DNA from 4 places in the Pseudoduganella dura genome. Region 3 is predicted to be linked to each of the others. Evidence: predicted binding sites of a transcription regulator. Region 3 holds the regulator's gene; each other region holds the start of a gene.

Region 1 (5,270 bases), 780 kb from region 3:
GGCCAGTTCCTGCTGGATCTTGATCGCTTCCAGGCGGGCCAGCTGGCGCAGGCGGATCTCGAGGATATCCTCGGCCTGCCGTTCGGAGAGGTTGAAGCGCTCGATCAGCGCCGCCTTCGGCTCATCCGCATTGCGGATGATGTGGATCACCTCGTCGATGTTCAGCAGGATCGTTTCGCGGCCTTCCAGGATATGGATCCGGTCGTCGACCTTGGCGAGGCGGTGCTGCGTGCGGCGGGTGACCGTGGCGAAGCGGAAGGCGATCCACTCCGTCAGGATCTCGGTGAGGCCCTTCTGGCGCGGGCGGCCGTCGCCGCCGATCATCACCAGGTTCATCGGCGCCGACGTTTCCAGCGACGTGTGCGCCAGCAGCATCAGCATGAATTCGTTCTGGTCCTGGTTCTTCGACTTCGGTTCGAACACCAGGCGCACCGGCGCGGCGCGGCCGGATTCGTCGCGGATCGTGTCGAGCGCGCCGAGGACCTGCTGCTTCAGCGCCAGCTGTTCCGGCGACAGCGCCTTCTTGCCCAGCTTGATCTTCGGGTTGGTCAGTTCCTCGATTTCTTCCAGCACCTTCTGCGACGAGGTGCCCGGCGGCAGTTCGTAGACGACCGCCTGCCACTGGCCGCGCGCCATTTCCTCGATCTTCCAGCGCGCCCGCACCTTCATGCTGCCGCGGCCGGAAGCGTACATGTCGGCGATCTGCGCGGCGGGGGTGATCAGCTGGCCGCCGCCCGGGAAGTCCGGGCCCGGCACCAGTTCCATCAGTTCGGCGTGGGGCAGTTTCGGATTGCGGATCAGCGCCACGGCGGCACCGGCCACCTCGCGCAGGTTGTGCGACGGGATCTCGGTGGCCATGCCGACCGCGATGCCGGAGGCGCCGTTCAGCAGCGCCATCGGCAGCCGCGCCGGCAGCAGGGCCGGTTCTTCGGTCGAGCCGTCGTAGTTCGGGATGAAGTCCACGGTGCCCTGGCCGATTTCGTCCAGCAGCAGCTTCGCGATCGGCGTGAGGCGCGCTTCGGTGTAGCGCATCGCCGCGGCGCCGTCGCCGTCGCGCGAGCCGAAGTTGCCCTGGCCGTCGATCAGCGGGTAGCGCAGCGAAAAGTCCTGCGCCATGCGCACCAGCGCGTCGTACACCGACTGGTCGCCGTGCGGGTGCAGCTTGCCCAGCACGTCGCCGACCACGGTGGCGGACTTGCGGGGCTTGGCGCTGGCGTTCAGCCCCAGTTCGTTCATCGAGTACAGGATGCGGCGCTGCACCGGCTTCTGGCCGTCGCACACGTCGGGCAGGGCGCGGCCCTTCACCACCGAGATGGCGTAATCGAGATAGGCGCGTTCGGCGAACGTCGACAGGGTCAGCGATTCGCCGCCGTTGCCGCCGTCGCTGTTACCCATGCCATTGTTGTCCGCGCCATCCGGCGGCGGTGCGTCAAAGAGGTTTGCTTGGCTCATAGTGCTCGTGATTTAGATATCTGCTTCGACTTCGTTGCCGTGTTCTTCGATCCATGCGCGGCGGGCGGCGGCTTCGCCTTTGCCCATCAGCATGTTGAAGCGGGCCGCCGCCTCGGTGTGGGCAAAGTCGCCCAGCGCCACCGGCAGCAGGCGCCGCGTGTCCGGGTTCATCGTGGTTTCCCACAGCTGTTCGGCGTTCATCTCGCCCAGGCCCTTGAAGCGGGAAATGCTCCAGCTGCCATCCTTCAGGCCATCCTTGCGCAGCTTGTCCTCGATCGCGGTCAGTTCGCCGTCGTCCAGCGCGTAGAGCTTCTGGATCGGCTTCTTGCCGCGCGCCGGCGCATCCACCCGGTACAGCGGCGGGCGGGCCACGCAGATGTTGCCGTTCTGGATCAGCGCCGGGAAGTGGCGGAAGAACAGCGTGAGCAGCAGCACCTGGATGTGCGAGCCGTCCACGTCCGCATCGGACAGGATGCAAATCTTGCCGTAGCGCAGGTTCGACAGGTCCGGCGTGTCGCTGAAGCTGTGCGGATCGACGCCGATCGCCACGGCGATATCGTGGATCTCGTTGTTGGCGAACAGGCGGTCGCGGTCGGTTTCCCAGGAATTGAGCACCTTGCCGCGCAGCGGCAGGATCGCCTGGAATTCCTTGTCGCGGCCCATCTTCGCCGAGCCGCCGGCGGAATCGCCCTCGACCAGGAACAGCTCCGTGCGCGCGATGTCGGTCGATTCGCAATCGGTCAGCTTGCCCGGCAACACGGCCACGCCGGACGATTTCTTCTTTTCCACCTTCTGCGCCGAGCGCAGGCGCGACTGGGCCTGCTTGATGACGAGTTCGGCCAGCTTCTTGCCCCAGTCGATGTGCTGGTTCAGCCACAGTTCCAGCGCCGGCTTGCTGTAGGTGGAGACGAGGCGCACGGCGTCGCGCGAGTTCAGGCGTTCCTTGATCTGGCCCTGGAACTGCGGGTCCAGCACCTTCGCGGACAGCACGAACGAAGCGCGCGCAAATACGTCTTCCGGCAGCAGTTTCACGCCTTTCGGCAACAATGAATGCAGTTCGACGAAGTTCTTCATCGCTCCGAACAGGCCTTCGCGCAGGCCGGATTCATGGGTACCGCCGTTCGGCGTGGGGATCAGGTTGACGTAGGATTCGCGCATGATCGCGCCTTCTTCCGTCCACGCCACCACCCACGAAGCGCCTTCGCCCTCGGCGAAGCCCTCGGCATCCGGGCCGGCGAACTGCTCGCCCTCGAACAGCGGCACCCAGGTCTCGCCGTTGCCGGTCTGCGCCAGCGCCTCGTTCAGGTAGCCGCGCAGGCCGTCGTTGTATTGCCAGGTCTGCACGTCGCCGGTCTTGCCGTTCTTCAGCGTGACGGTCACGCCGGGCAGCAGCACGGCCTTCGAGCGCAGCAGCCGCTGCAGCTCCACCTGCGAGATCAGCGGCGAGTCGAAATACTTCGGATCCGGCCAGGCGGTGACGCGGGTGCCGGATTTCTTGCCGTTCGGCGCCGGCTGCGACGTCAGGGGCTGGACCAGGTCGCCATTCTCGAACGCCAGCGTGTGGTAGCCGTTGCCCTTGTCGTCCTTGCGCCAGACGTTGATTTCCAGGCGCTTGGAGAGCGCGTTGGTGACGGACACGCCCACGCCGTGCAGGCCGCCGGAGAACGCGTACGCGCCGCCCGAGCCCTTGTCGAACTTGCCGCCGGCGTGCAGCCGCGTGAACACGATCTCCACCGTGGGCACGTTTTCTTCCGGGTGCAGGCCGACCGGGATGCCGCGGCCGTCATCCTCGACGGTGATGCTGCCGTCGGCGTTCTGCGTGACGGTGATATTGCGGCAATGCCCGCCCAGCGCTTCGTCCGATGCGTTGTCGATCACCTCCTGGATGATGTGCAGCGGGTTCTCCGTGCGGGTATACATGCCGGGGCGCTGCTTGACGGGCTCCAGGCCCTTCAGCACGCGGATCGATGATTCGCTGTAGTCGGAAACTGTTTTTTTCGTGGCCATACGTGACGATTGCTGAGTGAGTGCACCGGGTTGGCGCTGGGTTGGTACTGGTTGCTGCTGTTCGTGCTGTGCTCGTGTTGCGCTTTGTGCCGCGCCTTTACCGCTGCGTTTAGTCCGGCATTCTATCCGAGGCGCCGGCCCGACGAGCAAGCAGCCCTGAAAACATCTGTATAAATATACAGTGAAAGGCCGCTTTTATACCTTGTTTACACCTGCCGTACAAGTCTTTACCCCGTTTTTAGACGCCCGTCGATAACCTGCCTTCCTTCACAACACCTGGGAGGAAAGCGATGGATATCGTGTTTTTGGCCGCGATCGGCGTGTTCGCGGCGCTGGCCTGCGCCATGGCGGCCGGGTGCGCCCGGCTGGGAAGCAAGCCATGAACGCCGTCTACCTGATCGGCGCGCTCACCGCGGGCGGGCTGCTGGTCTACCTGCTGGCAGCACTGCTGAAGGCGGAGGACCTGTGACCGCCCAATCGCTGACTTTGCTGGGGGCCTTCCTGCTGGTGCTGCTGGCGCTGGCCTGGCCGCTCGGCGCGTTCCTGGCCAAGGTAGGCGCCGGCGACGCGCCCATCCCCGGCCTCCGCTGGCTGCACAAGGCCGAAGGGTGGCTGTACCGCGCCGCCGGGCTGCCGGCGGACCGGGCAACGGGCTGGAAAAGCTATGCGATCGCGCTGGTCGTCTTCAACGCGCTGGGCGCGGTGTTCGTCTACGCCGTGCAGCGCCTGCAGGCCTGGCTGCCGCTGAACCCGCAGCATCTGCCCGGCGTGAGCCCCGATTCCTCGTTCAACACGGCCGTGAGTTTCGTCGCCAATACCAACTGGCAGGGCTACTCGGGCGAGCAGACGATGAGCTACTTCACCCAGATGGTGGCGCTGGCGGGCCAGAATTTCCTGTCCGCCGCCACCGGCATCGCCGTCGTGTTCGCGCTGGTCCGCGGGTTCGCGGCACGCTCCAGCGCCTCCGTCGGCAATTTCTGGGTCGATGTCAGCCGCGCCACGCTGTACGTGCTGCTGCCGCTGTCGCTGCTGCTGGCCGTGCTGCTGATGGGCGAGGGCGTGATCCAGAACTTCGATGCGTACCGGCAGGTCGCCACGCTGGAAGGCGGCGCGCAGACGCTGGCCATGGGGCCGGTCGCCTCGCAGGAAGCGATCAAGCTGCTGGGCACCAACGGCGGCGGCTTCTTCAACGCCAATTCCGCGCACCCGTTCGAGAACCCCACGGCGCTGGCCAATTTCATCCAGATGATCGCGATCTTCCTGATCCCGGCCGCGCTGTGCTTCGCCTTCGGCCGGCTGGTCGGCGACATCCGCCAGGGCTGGGCCGTGCTGGCGGCGATGACGATCGTGTTCGTGCTGATGACGCTCGCCGTGTTTTCGGCCGAGCAGGTGGCGCACCCGGCGCTGCAGGGGCTCGGCGTCGACCAGGCGGCGAGCGCGCTGCAATCGGGCGGCAACATGGAAGGCAAGGAAACCCGCTTCGGCGTCAAAGGTTCGGCGCTGTTCGCCGCCGTGACCACGGCCGCCTCCTGCGGCGCCGTCAACGCGATGCACGATTCGCTGATGCCGCTGGGCGGCGCGGTGCCGCTGCTGCTGATGCAGTTCGGCGAAGTGATCTTCGGCGGCGTGGGTTCGGGGCTGTACGGCATGCTGGTGTTCGCGATCCTGGCGGTGTTCATCGCCGGGCTGATGATCGGCCGCACGCCGGAATACCTGGGCAAGAAGATCGGTCCGTACGAAATGAAGATGACGTCGATCGCCATTCTCGTCACGCCGGTCCTCGTGCTGTCCGGCACGGCGATTGCCGTCGT
Region 2 (5,270 bases), 210 kb from region 3:
CTACATCGCCCGGCACGACAATGCCGCCTACCTGGGCGAAGCGTCGGAACTGGAGATCGCGCGGCACATCGCCGCCGCGCGCGGGCCGAGCGGGCCGAACAGGGAATACCTCGTGCACTTGGCGCAGGCGCTGCGAGCGATGGGGCACGAGGATGCGCATGTGTTCATGATCGAGCGGTATCTGGCCGAGCTGAAGGAATGCCCTTAGACCGCCCGGGAATCCGATGGCCATGTACCGGGCCTGGCCGCTTCCAGCCATTCCTCGATGCCCTTGAGCGTCAGCACGGCGCCTTCGATGCGCAGTGTCGACTCGTCGCACACGCGCACCGAGACCCGGCTTTCTTCCCATCGGCGCCAGCGCGGCCCGACGGGGCGGTAATGGCGGATGCCATCATCCCCGCTGGTCTGAACGTAGCCGGTGGCGGCCATGTGCCGATGAAGCAGCGCGGCCATGGCCGTGGCGTGCATGGCCGTCGTGATGTCGATCCTGGCCGGCAGTACCGCATACAACGGCACACTGGCGCAGGCTGCCGCGGACAATGACACCCAGAACAACGGCGGAACCGGTTCCATGTAGGGAACAATGGCAGCCATGATCGCCAGGACCGCAAGAATGAGAATGCAGTACGACAGCAGTTGGCCTGCCGACTGGATCGGCCACAGATACCGCCACGCCGAATGCAGGCGCATGATCTTCGATACAGTTGATTGCATGATGACGCTCCCCGGATGTGATGTCCTGCTGTTCGACGCGCGCAAGACATCCCCATTGGATCATGCAAAACAGAAATATAAATTGACGCTTTTTAAGAAAATCCCGCGTTAGAACAAACTCATCTGCCCCATCGCTTCCGCCCGCTTCGCCTTCGCCCCCACCGGCGGCACCACCAATGGGCGCCGGAACCGGGTGCAGTCGAGCTGCCGGAAACGCGAGCCGCGGCCGGTCATGCCGAAACGCTGCCGGGCCTTTTCCACCCGCTGGCGGATCAGGTCCGCCCACAGGCCCTGCCCGGTCATCCGCGAATCGAACGACGCGTCGTAATCCTTGCCACCGTGCATTTCACGCACGCGGTTCATCACGCGCTGGGCACGGTCCGGGAAGTGCGCTTCCAGCCATTGCTGGAACAGCGGATTGACTTCCCATGGCAGCCGCAGCACCGTGTAGCTGGCCTGGATCGCGCCGGCGTCGAACGCCGCTTCCATCACTTTTTCGATTTCGGGTTCGGTGACGAACGGGATGATCGGGGCGATCGACACGCCCACCGGGATGCCCGCCTCCGTGAGCGTGCGGATCGTGCGCAGGCGGCGCTCCGGGGAAGCGGCGCGCGGTTCCAGCGTGCGGGCGATTTTCGGGTCGAGCGTGGTCAGCGTGATCGACGCCGCCGCCAGCCGCTTTTCCGCCATCGGCGCGAGGATGTCGATATCGCGCTCGATCAGCGACGATTTCGTGATCAGCCCCACCGGGTGCTCGCATTCGCGCAGCACTTCGAGGATGCGGCGCGTGATCCGCAGTTCCCGCTCGACCGGCTGGTAGGCATCGGTATTGACGCCCAGCGCGATCGGCTCGACGGCATAGTCCGGCTTGCACAGCTCGCTGCGCAGCAGTTCGGGCGCGTTGATCTTCGCGTACAGCTTGCTCTCGAAATCGAGCCCCGGCGACAGGCCCAGGTAGCTGTGCGACGGCCGCGCGAAGCAATAGATACAGCCGTGCTCGCAACCGCGGTACGGATTCAGCGACAGGTCGAACGGGATGTCCGGCGACGCGTTGCGCGTGAGGATCGATTTCGCGGTTTCCTCGGTGACCTGCGTGCGCCAGACGCGCGGTTCGTCTTCCTCGCGCAGCCAGCCGTCGTCGAACGTTTCGCGCACGTTCACTTCATAGCGGCCCTGCACGTTCGTGACGGCGCCCCGCCCCTTCAGCGCTTTCAGTGAACGGGGCGGCAGCATCACCTGCCCGGCCCGGGGATCGAAATCTGCTTGCGGATCGAAATTATCGCGGTGCATGAGAGCTCCAGTACTGGGTCCACTACAACTGTATGTATATACAGTATTCTAGGCCGATCTTCAAGTCAATGCAACTGCCTTGCGTACCTTGGCACTTCGCCAACTGGTATGATTCGCAATTCCGCGTCCGGTGCGAATCCGGACCCCACCATACAAGAGCAATATGACTACGAATACTCCGTCCTTCCTGGCCAGGATCCCGCTTGCTTTCAGCGCTTTCTTCAAAACGCTGGGCAACGCCGAATTCGCCAACCGTTACCAGAACGACCAGATCGGCCCCGTGGCCGCGCCGCCGCCGCCAGCTCCCGCACCTGCTCCGGTAGCCGCGCCCGCGCCTGCTCCCGCGCCACCACCGCTGCGCGAAGCCACGCCGGATGCCGCCCTGCAACTGCTGTCGCTGCTGCAGCGCGAAGCGCGCCTGATCGACTTCACGCAGGAAAACCTGGCCGGCTATTCGGACGCCGACATCGGCGCCGCCGCGCGCGTGGTGCATGAAGGCTGCAGCAAGGTGCTGAAGGAACACTTCACGATCGAACCGGCGCGCGCGGAGGCCGAAGGCAGCCGCGTGACGCTGGAAGAAGGCTTCGATGCCGCCACCGTGCGCCTGACCGGCAACGTGGTCGGCAAGGCTCCGTTCAAGGGCACGCTGAGCCACCGCGGCTGGCGCGCCACGGCCGTGCGCCTGCCGAAACTGGCCGAAGCGCACGATGCGAAAATCCTGGCACCGGCGGAGGTGGAACTGTGAGCGACCTGAACAATACCCCGCGCTATGCGATCGGCATCGACCTGGGCACCACGCACAGCGCGCTGTCGTACGTGGACCTGGGCGCCAGCGATGGCGAGAATACGCAGCAGTCGGTGCTGGGCGTGCCGCAGCTGACGGCGCCGGGAACGGTCGAAGACCTGCCGCTGCTGCCGTCGTTCCTGTACCTGCCGCACCCGGACGAACTGGCGCCGGGCGAACTGGCGCTGCCATGGACGACCGAAGGAGAAGACGGGGATAAACGTTCCATTGCCGGCGAAATGGCGCGCAGCCGCGGCGCCACCACGCCGATCCGCCTCGTGTCGAGCGCGAAGAGCTGGCTGTGCCACCCGGGCGTGGACCGCCGCGCCGCGATCCTGCCGAATGATGCGCCGGAAGAAGTGACCCGCGTCTCGCCGCTCGAGGCTTCCACGCGCTACCTGGCCCACCTGCGCCAGGCATGGAACGCCGCGCATCCGGAAGCGCCGTTCGGCGAACAGGCCGTGACGGTGACGATTCCCGCATCGTTCGATCCGGGCGCGCGCGAACTGACCGCCGAGGCGGCCCGCGCCGCCGGCTACGACGCCGTGACGCTGCTGGAAGAACCGCAGGCCGCGCTGTACAGCTGGATCCAGGGCAGCGAAGGCCGCTGGCGCAAGGAAGTCAAGCCGGGCGACATCATCCTCGTGGTCGACGTGGGCGGCGGCACCAGCGACTTCTCGCTGATCGCCATCACCGAGCGCGACGGCGTGCTGGAACCGCACCGCGTGGCCGTGGGCGACCACATCCTGCTGGGCGGCGACAACATGGATCTCGCCCTTGCCCACCTGGTGGCCCGCAAGCTGGCCGCCAGCGGCACGCAGCTCGATCCATGGCAACTGCGCGCGCTGACCTACGGCTGCCGCGCCGCCAAGGAAAACCTGCTGGCCGACGCCAGCGCCGACACGTGGCCGATCGTGGTGCCGAGCCGCGGCTCGAAGCTGATCGGCGGCTCGATCCGCACCGAGCTGACCCGCGACGAAGTGACGGCGTTCATCACCGACGGCTTCTTCCCGAAAGTGGAAGCCGCCGCGCGCCCCGCCGTGCGCACCCGCGCCGGCCTCACGCAGCTGGGCCTGCCGTATGCGCAGGATGCCGCGATCACGCGCCACCTGGCCGCCTTCCTGGGCCGCCAGAAAGGCGCCACGGCCGACGTGCCGGGCTTCGCGGACCGCCAGAACCCGGACCACTCGTTCCTGCACCCGAGCGCGGTGCTGTTCAACGGCGGCGTGTTCAAGTCGGCGCAGCTGGCCCAGCGCGTGATGGACACCATCAACGACTGGTTGTACATGGAAGGCGCGGAAGCGGCACGCATGCTGGGCGGCGCGGACCTGGACCTGGCCGTGGCCCGCGGCGCCGCCTATTACAGCTACGTGCGGCGCGGTGCCGGCGTGCGCATCCGCGGCGGCACGGCCCGTTCCTACTACGTGGCGGTGGAATCGTCGATGCCGGCGATCCCCGGCATGGAACCGCCGATCCAGGCGCTGTGCGTGGCGCCGTTCGGCATGGAAGAAGGCAGCGAGCTGGAACTGCCGGGCCAGGAATTCGGCCTCGTCGTCGGCGAGCCGGTGCAGTTCCGCTTCTTCGGCTCGTCCACGCGCCGGCAGGACCAGATCGGCACGGTGCTCGATTTCTGGGGCCCGGATGAACTGGCCGAGCTGAACGAGATCCACGCCGAACTGCCGCCGGAAGGCCGGCAGCCGGGCGACGTGGTGCAGGTGCGCCTGCATGCGCACGCCACCGAGGCCGGCACGCTGGAACTGCTGGCGGTGGCCGACGGCGGCCAGCGCTGGAAGGTGGAATTCGACGTGCGCGGCACCGCCGAAGGACAATGACGCCGTACCTGGTCAGCATCGATCTCGGCACCACGAACACGGTGCTGGCTTATGCGGCGCCGGGCGCCGCCGATGTCCAGCTGCTGGACATCGACCAGCTGACCGCGCCGGGCGAGGTGCACGGCGCGCTGCTGCTGCCGTCGAGCCGCTACCACCCGGCCGAAGGCGAGCTGGCGCCGGGCGAGCTGCAGCTGCCCTGGCTGCAGAACGACGTGGCCGGCGTGGACCGCTTCATCATTGGCCGGCTGGCGCGCACGCTGGGCGCCCAGGTGACCGGGCGCTACGTGGCCAGCGCCAAGAGCTGGCTGTCGCACCCGGGCGTCGACCGCACGGCGCCGATCCTGCCGTGGGGCGCGGACGACACCGTGCCCAAGGTATCGCCCGTGGCGGCCAGCGCCAGCTACCTGGCGCACCTGCGCGGCGCCTGGAACGCCCACTTCCCCTCTCACCTGCTGGAAGACCAGCGCATCGTGCTGACCGTGCCCGCGTCGTTCGACGAGGGCGCCCGCGCGCTGACGCTGGAAGCGGCGAAGCTGGCCGGCCTGCATGGCGTGCGGCTGCTGGAAGAACCGCAGGCGGCGCTGTACGACTGGCTGTACCGCCACCGCTCGACGCTGGCCGCTGAACTGGCGGACACGCGGCTGGTGCTG
Region 3 (5,270 bases):
TCGGCACGCCGGTGATCTCGCTGCCGCTGTCGCGGCTGTACAGTTCATCGATGCGCTCGACGACCTGCGTCAGCAGCGGCTGCACCGCGGTCCAGCCCTGCGAGCCGCGCGCACCCTGCTCGGCGATCGCAAAGATCTTGGACTCGGCTTCGTCGAGCATCTGCTTGACTTCCTTGCCCTGCGGGCTGAACGCGGTACCGGAGATTTCATCGGCCACGGTGATCAGCTTGCGCAGCACGCCGCGGTCGCGCACGATCTCGGCGTAACGGCGGATGTTGGCGGCCGACGGCGTGTTCTGCGCCATCGCGTTCAGGTATTGCAGGCCGCCGACTTCATCGGCCTTGCCGAGCATCGTCAGCGCTTCGAACACGGTGATGACGTCCGCCGGCTTGCCGGCGTTGATCAGCCGGACCATCTGTTCGAAGATGATGCGGTGGTCGTAGCGGTAGAAATCCTCCGCGTGCATGAAGTCGGCGATACGGTCCCACGCGGCGTTATCGCGCAGCAGGCCGCCGATGACCGATTGCTCGGCTTCGATCGAGTGCGGCGGGATGCGGAGGGAATCGACTTGCGGGTCGGATGGGGCATTCATGGCGCGCATTATACCTGCATACGCAGGTCAGAGTTCATAATGGTTGGCAAGTTTGGTGGCAGGAGCGCCACGCCGCTTGCGGGGGATTCGCAGGCTTGCAACCGCCCCGCGACTGTCAGTTATAACAGCCAAACCGCGGGCTTGTCGCCGCGCTGTCGCGGCACTGTTGCAACCCCGGCGCGCCGGATTGCCACCACCGGCGCGGCGCCCTGCAACGCATGTCGGCCTGGTAACGGTGGACTGCGATCCCGCGATATGCGGTTCGGCCGCGCCATAAAAAAAGCCGGGCGAACCCGGCTTCTTCATTGGTGCGACAGTCTGTCGAGGAACAGGTTCCCGGCAGGCTTAGGCAGCTTCGCCAACGACGGCGACGGTCACATCGACCACGACGTCGGTGTGCAGTGCCACCGATACCGCGTGCTCGCCGGTGGTCTTCAGCGGACCGTTCGGCAGGCGCACGGCAGCTTTTTCCACGGCGAAGCCGGCTTTGGTCAGGGCTTCGGCGATGTCGTAGTTGGTGACGGAGCCGAACAGGCGGCCATCGACACCAGCTTTTTGCGACACGTTGACGGTCATGCCGTTCAGCTTTTCGCCCTGGCCCTGTGCGGCTGCCAGCTTTTCAGCGGCGGCTTTTTCCAGTTCGGCGCGCTTGGCTTCGAACTCGGCCACGGCAGCCGTGGTAGCGCGGCGTGCCAGCTTTTGCGGGATCAGGAAGTTACGTGCGTAGCCGTCCTTGACCTTCACCACGTCGCCCAGGTTGCCGACGTTGATAACTTTTTCAAGCAGAATGATTTGCATAATATTCTCCAGTTCTATCTGTACTGCCGCCGATTAAGCGTGGTGCAGGTCGGTGTAAGGCAGCAGGGCCAGGTAGCGAGCGCGCTTGATCGCGGTATCCACTTGACGCTGGTAGTGCGCCTTGGTGCCGGTCAGGCGTGCCGGCATGATCTTGCCGTTTTCCTGGACGAAATCTTTCAGGGTGTCGACGTCTTTGTAATCGACTTGTTCAACGCCGGCGGCGGTGAAGCGGCAGAACTTCTTGCGCTTGAACAGCGGGTTCTGCTGTTTGCGCTTTTCTTTCAGCTTGGCTTTGTTTTTGTCGAACTTTTTACCGAATGCCATTTTAGGCTCCTGTATCTAAATGTTGTGTCGCTGGAGCGGCACGAAAATCAATGATGTGAAATACCAGGCTCTTGCTGTTGCGGCTTCTCTTCGCGAGGAACCCCGTGAACTCGTACACGGCTCCCAGTGGCGCCTGGCTGAACCGGCCGGAAATCTCGCCCGCGGCAACCGCGGAGATTTCGAACTCGGTCAGTCGGGCAATGCCCGCCTCCATCTGCTGCGAACTGTGCTGCAATACTGCATTCACAATCGGCATGCCGGCCGGGGTGAAACGAATCACTTCCCGTTCGGTGATGAGGCCGACAAACTGGAGCTGGTTCAGCGGAATTCCGAAACGAATTTAGGCGGCAGCGGCGGCGGCAGGCGCAGCAGCTTCGGCGCGGTGGCTCTTGGCAGCGTCTTCGCGCTGGACCGACTTCATCATTGGCGAAGGAGCGGTTTCCGCTTTCTTCATCTTGACGGTCAGGTGGCGCAGCACGGCATCATTGAATTTGAACGCGGTTTCCAGTTCCACCAGAGTGTCGTTGTCGCACTCGATGTTCAGGCAGATGTAGTGTGCCTTGGCCAGTTTCTGGATCGAGTAAGCCATTTGACGGCGGCCCCAATCTTCGACGCGGTGGACATTACCGCCGCGCGAGGTCACGCTGGCTTTGTAACGTTCGATCATCGCGGGCACTTGCTCGCTTTGGTCCGGATGGACGATAAATACGATTTCGTAGTGACGCATGCAAACTCCCTTAAGGACTGTGTTGATAGCCCACCCCGGCGTCAAGACGGGTGTGGGAAGAGGTAAGCCCGCTAGCATAGCAGGGATTTTGGACAATTGCTAGTTACCGCCTGGCCATCCCGGCTGGCCGTCGCAGCTGCCCCCCGCCGGCAATGTTGCTTCAAAACCAGGCTAAACGCCGCCTTTAAAGAAATATTTCGGCGAAAGCACGGTTTACCCTTGCATTCGCGCGAGTACTGTACAAAAATACAGACTGTCTATATCCACAGCTATCGCATCATGATCAAGCTCACTGCAAGGCAGGAACAAATTCTCAATCTGATCAGGGATGCCATCACCACCACCGGCTTCCCGCCGACCCGTGCGGAAATCGCCGCCGAGTTGGGCTTCAAATCGGCCAATGCGGCCGAGGAACACCTGAAGGCGCTGGCGCGCAAAGGCGCGATCGAGATCACCGCCGGCACGTCGCGCGGCATCCGCCTGCTGGGGGAGCGCGCGGCGCCGGCCGCGCCCGCCATGTCCGCGCCCATGTCCGCGCCTATGTCCGATTCCCTGCCGCACGTGCCGGCGGCATTGCTGATGCAACTGCCGCTGATCGGCCGCGTGGCCGCCGGTTCGCCGATGCTGGCACAGGAAAACCTGGAAAAGAGCTACAGCGTCGATCCCGCGCTGTTCTCCGCGAAGCCCGATTTCCTGCTGAAGGTGCGCGGCGAGTCGATGCGCGATGTCGGCATCATGGACGGCGACCTGCTGGCCGTGAAGAAGGTGGACAGCGCGAAGAACGGCCAGATCGTGGTCGCCCGCATCGGCAACGAGGTGACGGTGAAGCGCTATCGCCGCACCGGTTCAACGATCGAGCTGCTGCCCGAAAACCCGGATTTCAAGATCATCACGGTGAACCCGGACGATGAGTTCGCGCTCGAAGGCCTGGCGGTCGGCCTGCTGCGCACCTGGCACTGAGTACCTGCCAGGTACCCGGCGCCGGGAAGCTGGCACCGGGAATCAGGTCTGAGAATCCGGTACTGAGCACCAGGCACTGCCTGCCGGGTGCTCAGCGGCCCCTGCTCTCCTCTTGCGCGCCTGCCTGCCCCGTGGGCCGCACCGCCACCTTGCCGTTGGCCAGGTCCACGTACACGGCACGCTGTCCGAAAAAGTCCGCGCCCACGATGCCATCCGGCTGGAAGAATTCCGGCAGCGGCATCAGGTAGGGCTTGACCGCACCTCCTCCCGGCAGCGCCAGCGACACTGTCCGGCAAGGCTTTCCTGGCCCGAACAGGTCGCATGGCGCCGTGTCGTCCTTCTGTGCCTGCACCGATTGCGGCTTGACCAGCGAGATGCTGGCGGCCGAATCGAACACCAGCCGGTAGCTCGCCCGGCCGTTCGACAATGTCGTGACGATACCCTCGTGGACCTTCTCATGGGGCAGCGCCTGCCAGCCCGGTCCCGCGTCGAGCGGCGCGCCGAAGCGCAGCGTGCGCGCCGACTGGTCGTAGACGAACGGCTGCTGCGCGAACAGGCCCAGGCCGATTACCGAATGCGGCGGCGGGCCCGCCTCCTTGCCGATGTTCAGGCCCCACGCCTCATACGATACGCCGGTCACCTCGCCGAACGCCACGCCGTTGATGACGAGGTCGGGAATCACGAACTCTTCTTCCTCGCGCACCTTGCCGGCCAGGTCGGCGCTGCGCTGCTTGCGCCCGGTAAGCCGCAGGCCGGGGATCTTCGCCATCACGTCGCGCGTCAGGTGCACGGTGCGGCTCGATCCGATGTCGAACGTGAACGGGAACGTGGCGCCGTCGATCGTCAGCTGCGCGACCGGGATGCCCTTTTCCAGGGCCAGCGGCACCGATACCCCGGCATGCGCAGCGGTGCACAGCGATGCGGCGGCCAGCAAGACCGCCGCACCGCGGCAGCGGTGCATCATGCGTCCAGCGCCTGCCGGAAATCGTCGACCAGATCGAGGGTATCCTCGATGCCCACCGACACGCGGATCAGCGATTCGGCGATACCCATCGATGCGCGGCGCTCGGCACCCATCTCGTAGAAGATCGTGTGCGCGACGGGAATCACCAGCGTGCGCGTATCGCCCAGGTTCGATGCCGGCACGGCGACCTTCAGGCGGTTGAGGTAGTCGAAGCAGTCGATGCCGTCGCGCAGCTCGAAGCTGAACAGCGAGCCGTAGGCTTTGAACAGGTCCGTTGCGATGGCATGCTGCGGGTGCGACGGCAGGCCCGGATAGTGCACGGCGGCCACGCGCGGATCGGCCGCCAGCATCTCGGCCAGCGCGCGGGCGTTGGCGCAGGTGCGCTCCATGCGCAGCGCCAGCGTCTCGGCGCCCACGGCAATGTGGTGCGCCGCCTCCGGGCCGAGCGAGGCGCCGAAGTCGCGCAGCCCCTTGGCGCGGATCTGCGTGATGCCCCACATCGCGGGCGCGGCCTTCTTGTAATTCTCGAAGATGTTCGGGAAGCGGCCCCAGTCGTAGGCGCCGGTATCGGTCAGGCTGCCACCCAGCGCGTTGCCGTGGCCGGCGATCGATTTCGTCAGCGAATTGATGACGATGCCCGCGCCCACCGCTTTCGGGAGGAACAGGTAAGGCGTGGTCATCGTGTTGTCGACGATGTACAGGATGCCCTTTTCGGCGCAGAGCTCGCCGATGCGCCGCAGGTCGGCGATCTGCGTGCGCGGATTGGCGATGGTCTCGACGAACACGATGCGCGTGTTGTCGCGGATGGCGGCGGCCACGTTGGCGACATCGGTCGCATCGACGAAATCGACGCCCACGCCCTGCCCGGCCACCGTCTGCCACAGCGAATTCGTGTTCCCGAACAG
Region 4 (5,270 bases), 1.1 Mb from region 3:
TCCTGGGCGGCGAAGACTTCGACCAGCGCGTGATCGACTACATCATCGAAGAGTTCAAGAAGATCAACGGCCTGGACCTGAAGAAGGATCCGATCGCCCTGCAGCGCATCAAGGCTTCGGCCGAGCGCGCGAAGATCGAACTGTCGTCGTCGCAGCAGACCGAGATCAACGAGCCGTACATCGCCATGGCGAACGGCGCTCCGGTCCACCTGAACCTGAAGATCACCCGCGCCAAGCTGGAATCGCTGGTCGAGGAACTGATCGCCGCCACGATCGAGCCATGCCGCACCGCCATCAAGGATGCGGGCGTGAAGGTTTCCGACATCGACGACATCATCCTGGTCGGCGGCATGACCCGTATGCCGAAAGTGCAGGAAAAAGTACGCGAATTCTTCGGCAAGGATCCACGCAAGGATGTGAATCCTGACGAAGCCGTGGCTGTCGGTGCCGCGATCCAGGGCTCCGTGCTGTCGGGCGAGCGCAAGGATCTGCTGCTGCTGGACGTGACCCCGCTGTCGCTGGGTATCGAAACGCTGGGCGGCGTGATGACGAAGATGATTCACAAGAACACCACGATCCCGACCAAGTTCGCGCAAGTGTTCTCGACCGCCGACGACAACCAGCCCGCCGTGACCATCAAGGTCTACCAGGGCGAGCGTGAAATCGCGGCCGGCAACAAGGCGCTGGGCGAGTTCAACCTGGAAGGCATTCCGCCGGCATCGCGCGGCACGCCGCAGATCGAAGTGACCTTCGACATCGACGCCAACGGCATCCTGCACGTGGGTGCGAAGGACAAGGCCACCGGCAAGGAAAACAAGATCACCATCAAGGCCAACTCCGGCCTGTCGGAAGACGAAATCCAGAAGATGGTGAAGGATGCCGAACTGAATGCCGAAGAAGACAAGAAGGTGAAGGAGCTGGCCGAATCGCGCAATCAGGCTGATGCGCTGGTGCACTCCACCCGCAAGTCGCTGACCGAATACGGCGACAAGCTGGGTGCCGACGAGAAGGCGAAGATCGAAGCGGCGATCACCGACGTGGAAGGCGAGATCAAGTCCGGCGACAAGTCCTCGATCGATGCCAAGGTGGCCGCGCTGACCGAAGCCGCGCAGAAGCTGGGCGAGAAGATGTACGCCGACATGCAGGCGCAGCAGGCTGCGGCCGGCGGCGGTGCGGAAGGCGGCGCGGCGGGTGGTCCGGGTGCGGGCCAGCAGGCCGGCGGCGCGGACAACCGTGCGCAGCAGGATGATGTTGTCGATGCCGATTTCAAGGAAGTCAAAGACAACAAATAATCTGGCTTAGCCGCCAGAGTGGCCGCACGCGCAGTCGCCGACTGCGCATGCGGCCTCGCCGAGGGGAGTTGCCGTTGCACGGTGCCCGCTCGGCGTTTTTGCATAACCGGTATGGTTATGAGGTTGTTTCACAACGCCAACGCTCCCGGGGCATCGGGTATCAGCAGCGGGTGGCGGCCGCAGGTGGCAGCAACCTCGGCGTCCTGTTACAGTTTCCCTTCTATTCAGTTCAGTTAGGTGCCTGCATATGGCAAAGCGTGATTTTTACGAGATTCTCGGCCTGGCAAAAAATGCCTCCGAAGAAGAAATCAAGAAGGCTTATCGCAAGCTTGCGATGAAGTACCATCCGGACCGCAACCCGGACAACAAAGAGGCGGAAGAAAAATTCAAGGAGGTCAAGGAAGCCTACGAGATGCTGACCAATCCGGAAAAGCGCGAGGCTTATGACCGCTACGGTCACGCCGGCGTGGACCCGAACATGGGCGGCGGCGGCTTCGGTGGCGCCGGCGGCTTCGGCGATGCGTTCGGCGACATCTTCGGCGACATCTTCGGCGGCGGCGGCGGCCGGCGCGGTGGCGGCGGCCCCCAGGTCTACCGCGGCGCGGACCTGCGCTACAACCTCGAGATCACGCTGGAGCAGGCCGCGCATGGCTTCGACACCACGATCCGCGTGCCGGCCTGGGACAAGTGCGACAGCTGCCATGGCTCGGGCGCCAAGCCGGGCACGTCGCCGGTCACCTGCTCGACTTGCGGCGGCCACGGCCAGGTGCGCATGCAGCAGGGCTTCTTCAGCATCCAGCAGACCTGCCCGAAATGCCACGGCACCGGCAAGATCATCCCGGAACCGTGCCCTACGTGCGCGGGTGCCGGCCGCATCAAGCGCAACAAGACGCTGGAAGTGAAGATCCCGGCGGGGATCGACAACGGCATGCGCATCCGCTCGTCCGGCAACGGCGAACCCGGGACCAATGGCGGGCCGCCGGGCGACCTGTATGTGGAAATCCACATCAAGGCGCACGCGGTGTTCCAGCGCGAAGGCGACGACCTGCACTGCGAGATGCCGATCTCGTTCGCGAAAGCGGCGCTGGGCGGCGAAATCGAAGTGCCGACCCTGTCCGGCAAGGTGTCGTTCACCGTGCCCGAAGGCACCCAGTCCGGCAAGACGTTCCGCCTGAAAGGCAAGGGCGTCAAGGGCGTGCGCTCGGGTTATCCGGGCGACCTGTTCTGCCACGTGGCCGTCGAAACGCCGGTCAAGCTGACCGACAAGCAGAAGGAACTGCTGCGCGAGTTCGAACGCGCCACCGTCGAAGGCGGCTCGAAGCACAGCCCGCAGTCGAAGGGCTGGATGGACAAGGTCAAGGATTTTTTTGAGTAAGTTTTTGAGTAAGTTCGTTGCCGCGGGCGGCAGCCCTCGGCAAGAGACCGCTACCAAAAAAGTACGTTCGGCCGACACCATCCGGATCGGGTAAACTGGCAGCTGCATTTTCGGCCGCCGCGTTGCGAGGCATGCAACCGGCGGCCTTGTCACGTCTGAAAGGAACTTCATGAACGATACCAAGCCTTCCGACCTGCGGGAACTCCTGAACAACAACCGCCGCTGGGCCGACTCGATGGTGCAGCGCGATCCGGAATTCTTCCACCGCCTGGCCAACCAGGCGTCGCCGGAATACCTGTGGATCGGCTGTTCGGACAGCCGCGTGCCCGCCAACGAACTGCTCGGCCTGCTGCCAGGCGACGTGTTCGTACACCGTAACATCGCCAACGTGGTCGTCCACTCCGACCTGAACTGCCTCTCCGTGCTGCAGTTCGCGATCGAAGTGCTGAAAGTGAAGCACGTGATCATCGTCGGCCACTATGGCTGCAAGGGCGTGCACGCCGCGCTGACCGGCGCCCGCGTGGGCCTCGTCGACAACTGGCTGCGCCATGTGCAGGACGTGAGCCAGAAACACGAGCGCTACCTGGGCACCGTGCTCGACGAGCGCGTGCGCAGCGAAAAGCTGGTGGAGCTGAACGTGGTGGAGCAGGTGGTCAACGTCTGCTCGACCACCATCGTGCAGGACGCCTGGGACCGCGGCCAGCAACTCTCCGTGCACGGCTGGGTCTACGGCATCAACGACGGCCACCTGCACGACCTGGGCATGACGATCAACGAATTGCCCGAACTGCAAACGAAGCTGAAAGCCAACCTGGGCTCGCGTTACAGCGCTGCGCAATAACCGGCAAAACCGGTGCCGGACATCTTTTCCCCTGGAAAAGTGTCTGGCACCTTGAACCGCTGCTGACCCGGTATTTTCGGCCGCCCGTCCAGTCTCCCGAACAGCACTCCGCTATACTGTATATCTGTACAGTTGGGTGCCAAAAATGGAGCTGAACGACAAGCTGGAAATCCTCGCCGATGCGGCGAAATACGACGCGTCGTGCGCCAGCAGCGGTGCACCGAAGCGTTCGTCCGAGGGCAAGGATGGCATCGGCGCGACCAACGGCATGGGTATCTGCCACAGCTATACGCCGGATGGCCGCTGTGTCTCGCTGCTCAAGATCCTGCTGACCAACTTCTGCGTCTACGACTGCCAGTACTGCGTCAACCGCCGCACGTCGAACGTGCCGCGCGCCCGCTTCACGGTGCAGGAAGTGGTGAAACTCACGGTCGACTTTTACCTGCGCAACTACATCGACGGCCTGTTCCTCAGCTCCGGCATCATCCAGTCCGCCGACTACACGATGGAGCAGCTGGTGGCCGTTGCGCGCGAGCTGCGCGAAGTGCACCAGTTCCGCGGCTACATCCATCTGAAGACGATTCCCGATGCCGACCCGGCGCTGATCGAGGCGGCCGGCCGCTATGCCGACCGCCTGTCCGTCAACATCGAACTGCCCACGCAGGACAGCGTGCAAAAGCTCGCGCCCGAAAAGAGCGTCCACACGATCAAGCTCACGATGGGCAATATCCGCCTGAAGCTGGACGAGAAGGAAGCCGAACCGAAGTCGCCCAGGTTCGCGCCGGCGGGGCAGAGCACGCAGATGATCGTGGGCGCCGATGCCAGCGACGATGCGCGCATTCTTACCACCGCCGAAACGCTGTACGGCAGCTACAAGCTCAAGCGCGTGTACTACAGCGCGTTCAGCCCGATCCCGGAAAGCCCGAAAAGCGTGCCGCTGGCGCCGCCGCCGCTGCTGCGCGAACACCGCCTGTACCAGGCCGATTTCCTGCTGCGCAGCTATGGCTTCCAGGCGAAGGAACTGCTGCCCGCATCGGGCAACCTGTCGCTCGACATCGACCCGAAGCTGGCATGGGCACTGTCACACCGCGAGCATTTTCCGATGGACCTGAACCGCGCCGAGCCGCAGATGATCGCGCGCATTCCCGGCATCGGCATCCGCAACGCGCAGCGCATCGTCGAGCTGCGCCGCATGCGCCAGGTGCGCTGGGCCGATCTCGCGCGCCTGCGCTGCAGCATGAAGAAGGTGGCGCCGTTCATCGTCACCGCCGACTACCGTCCGGCACGGGACACCACCTCGTCCGATACATTGCGCCAGGCCATGGCCGACGTGCCGCAGCAGATGGCACTGTTCCCGGAGCTGCAGGCTGCATGAAGGACGATGCCGTTGCGCTGGCGCTGTCCGGCCAGCCGGTGGTGGTCACGTCGTTTGCCGAGTGGCGTACCGCCGCGCGCGCGCTGATCGTGCGCCATGTCGCGCCCGAATACGTACAATGGGTAATGCAGGAAGGCGGCGGAGACCTGTTGAGTGCAATGCCTCCGGTAGCGGTAAATGAGCTTGTGAATGAAGTTGTCGATGACTCGGCAAGTGTAGTTGAAGTGGCAAGTGCAGTTGAAGTGGCAAGTGCAGTTGAAGTGGCAAGTGCAGTTGAAGTGGCAAGTGCAGTTGAAGTTGCAAGTGCAGTAGAAGCAGCAAGTGCAGTTGAAGTTGCAAGTGCAGTGGAAGCAGCAAATGCAGTGGAAGTGGCAAGTGCAGCAAACG

What was found. The regulator LexA, encoded in region 3, represses DNA repair genes until DNA is damaged. The targets are predictions, from matches to a motif close to ACTGTATNNNNATACAGT.
Region 1: a site for LexA is predicted at 3,625-3,642, ahead of GJV26_RS17475 (DNA topoisomerase IV subunit B). Genes of this name have one in related genera too.
Region 2: a site for LexA is predicted at 2,032-2,049, ahead of GJV26_RS21730 (PA0069 family radical SAM protein). Genes of this name have one in related genera too.
Region 4: a site for LexA is predicted at 3,624-3,641, ahead of GJV26_RS16180 (putative DNA modification/repair radical SAM protein). Genes of this name have one in related genera too.

The regions. Positions count from the first base shown of each region.
Region 1 covers NZ_WNWM01000002.1:3,983,414-3,988,683, forward strand. Annotated here, with positions in the region: gene parC (DNA topoisomerase IV subunit A) at 1-1,395, opposite strand, end outside; gene GJV26_RS17475 (DNA topoisomerase IV subunit B) at 1,465-3,459, opposite strand; gene GJV26_RS17480 (potassium-transporting ATPase subunit F) at 3,839-3,928, shown strand; gene kdpA (potassium-transporting ATPase subunit KdpA) at 3,925-5,270, shown strand, end outside.
Region 2 covers NZ_WNWM01000002.1:4,966,236-4,971,505, reverse strand. Annotated here, with positions in the region: gene GJV26_RS21740 (gamma-glutamylcyclotransferase) at 1-208, shown strand, start outside; gene GJV26_RS21735 (hypothetical protein) at 205-690, opposite strand; gene GJV26_RS21730 (PA0069 family radical SAM protein) at 823-1,947, opposite strand; gene GJV26_RS21725 (DUF2760 domain-containing protein) at 2,168-2,749, shown strand; gene GJV26_RS21720 (Hsp70 family protein) at 2,746-4,620, shown strand; gene GJV26_RS21715 (Hsp70 family protein) at 4,617-5,270, shown strand, end outside.
Region 3 covers NZ_WNWM01000002.1:4,760,873-4,766,142, reverse strand. Annotated here, with positions in the region: gene GJV26_RS20835 (replicative DNA helicase) at 1-592, opposite strand, end outside; gene rplI (50S ribosomal protein L9) at 938-1,390, opposite strand; gene rpsR (30S ribosomal protein S18) at 1,424-1,714, opposite strand; gene priB (primosomal replication protein N) at 1,716-2,036, opposite strand; gene rpsF (30S ribosomal protein S6) at 2,055-2,441, opposite strand; gene lexA (transcriptional repressor LexA) at 2,721-3,401, shown strand; gene GJV26_RS20805 (pepsin/retropepsin-like aspartic protease family protein) at 3,493-4,365, opposite strand; gene GJV26_RS20800 (cystathionine gamma-synthase family protein) at 4,362-5,270, opposite strand, start outside.
Region 4 covers NZ_WNWM01000002.1:3,686,663-3,691,932, forward strand. Annotated here, with positions in the region: gene dnaK (molecular chaperone DnaK) at 1-1,292, shown strand, start outside; gene dnaJ (molecular chaperone DnaJ) at 1,540-2,667, shown strand; gene can (carbonate dehydratase) at 2,837-3,508, shown strand; gene GJV26_RS16180 (putative DNA modification/repair radical SAM protein) at 3,654-4,883, shown strand; gene GJV26_RS16185 (UdgX family uracil-DNA binding protein) at 5,228-5,270, shown strand, end outside.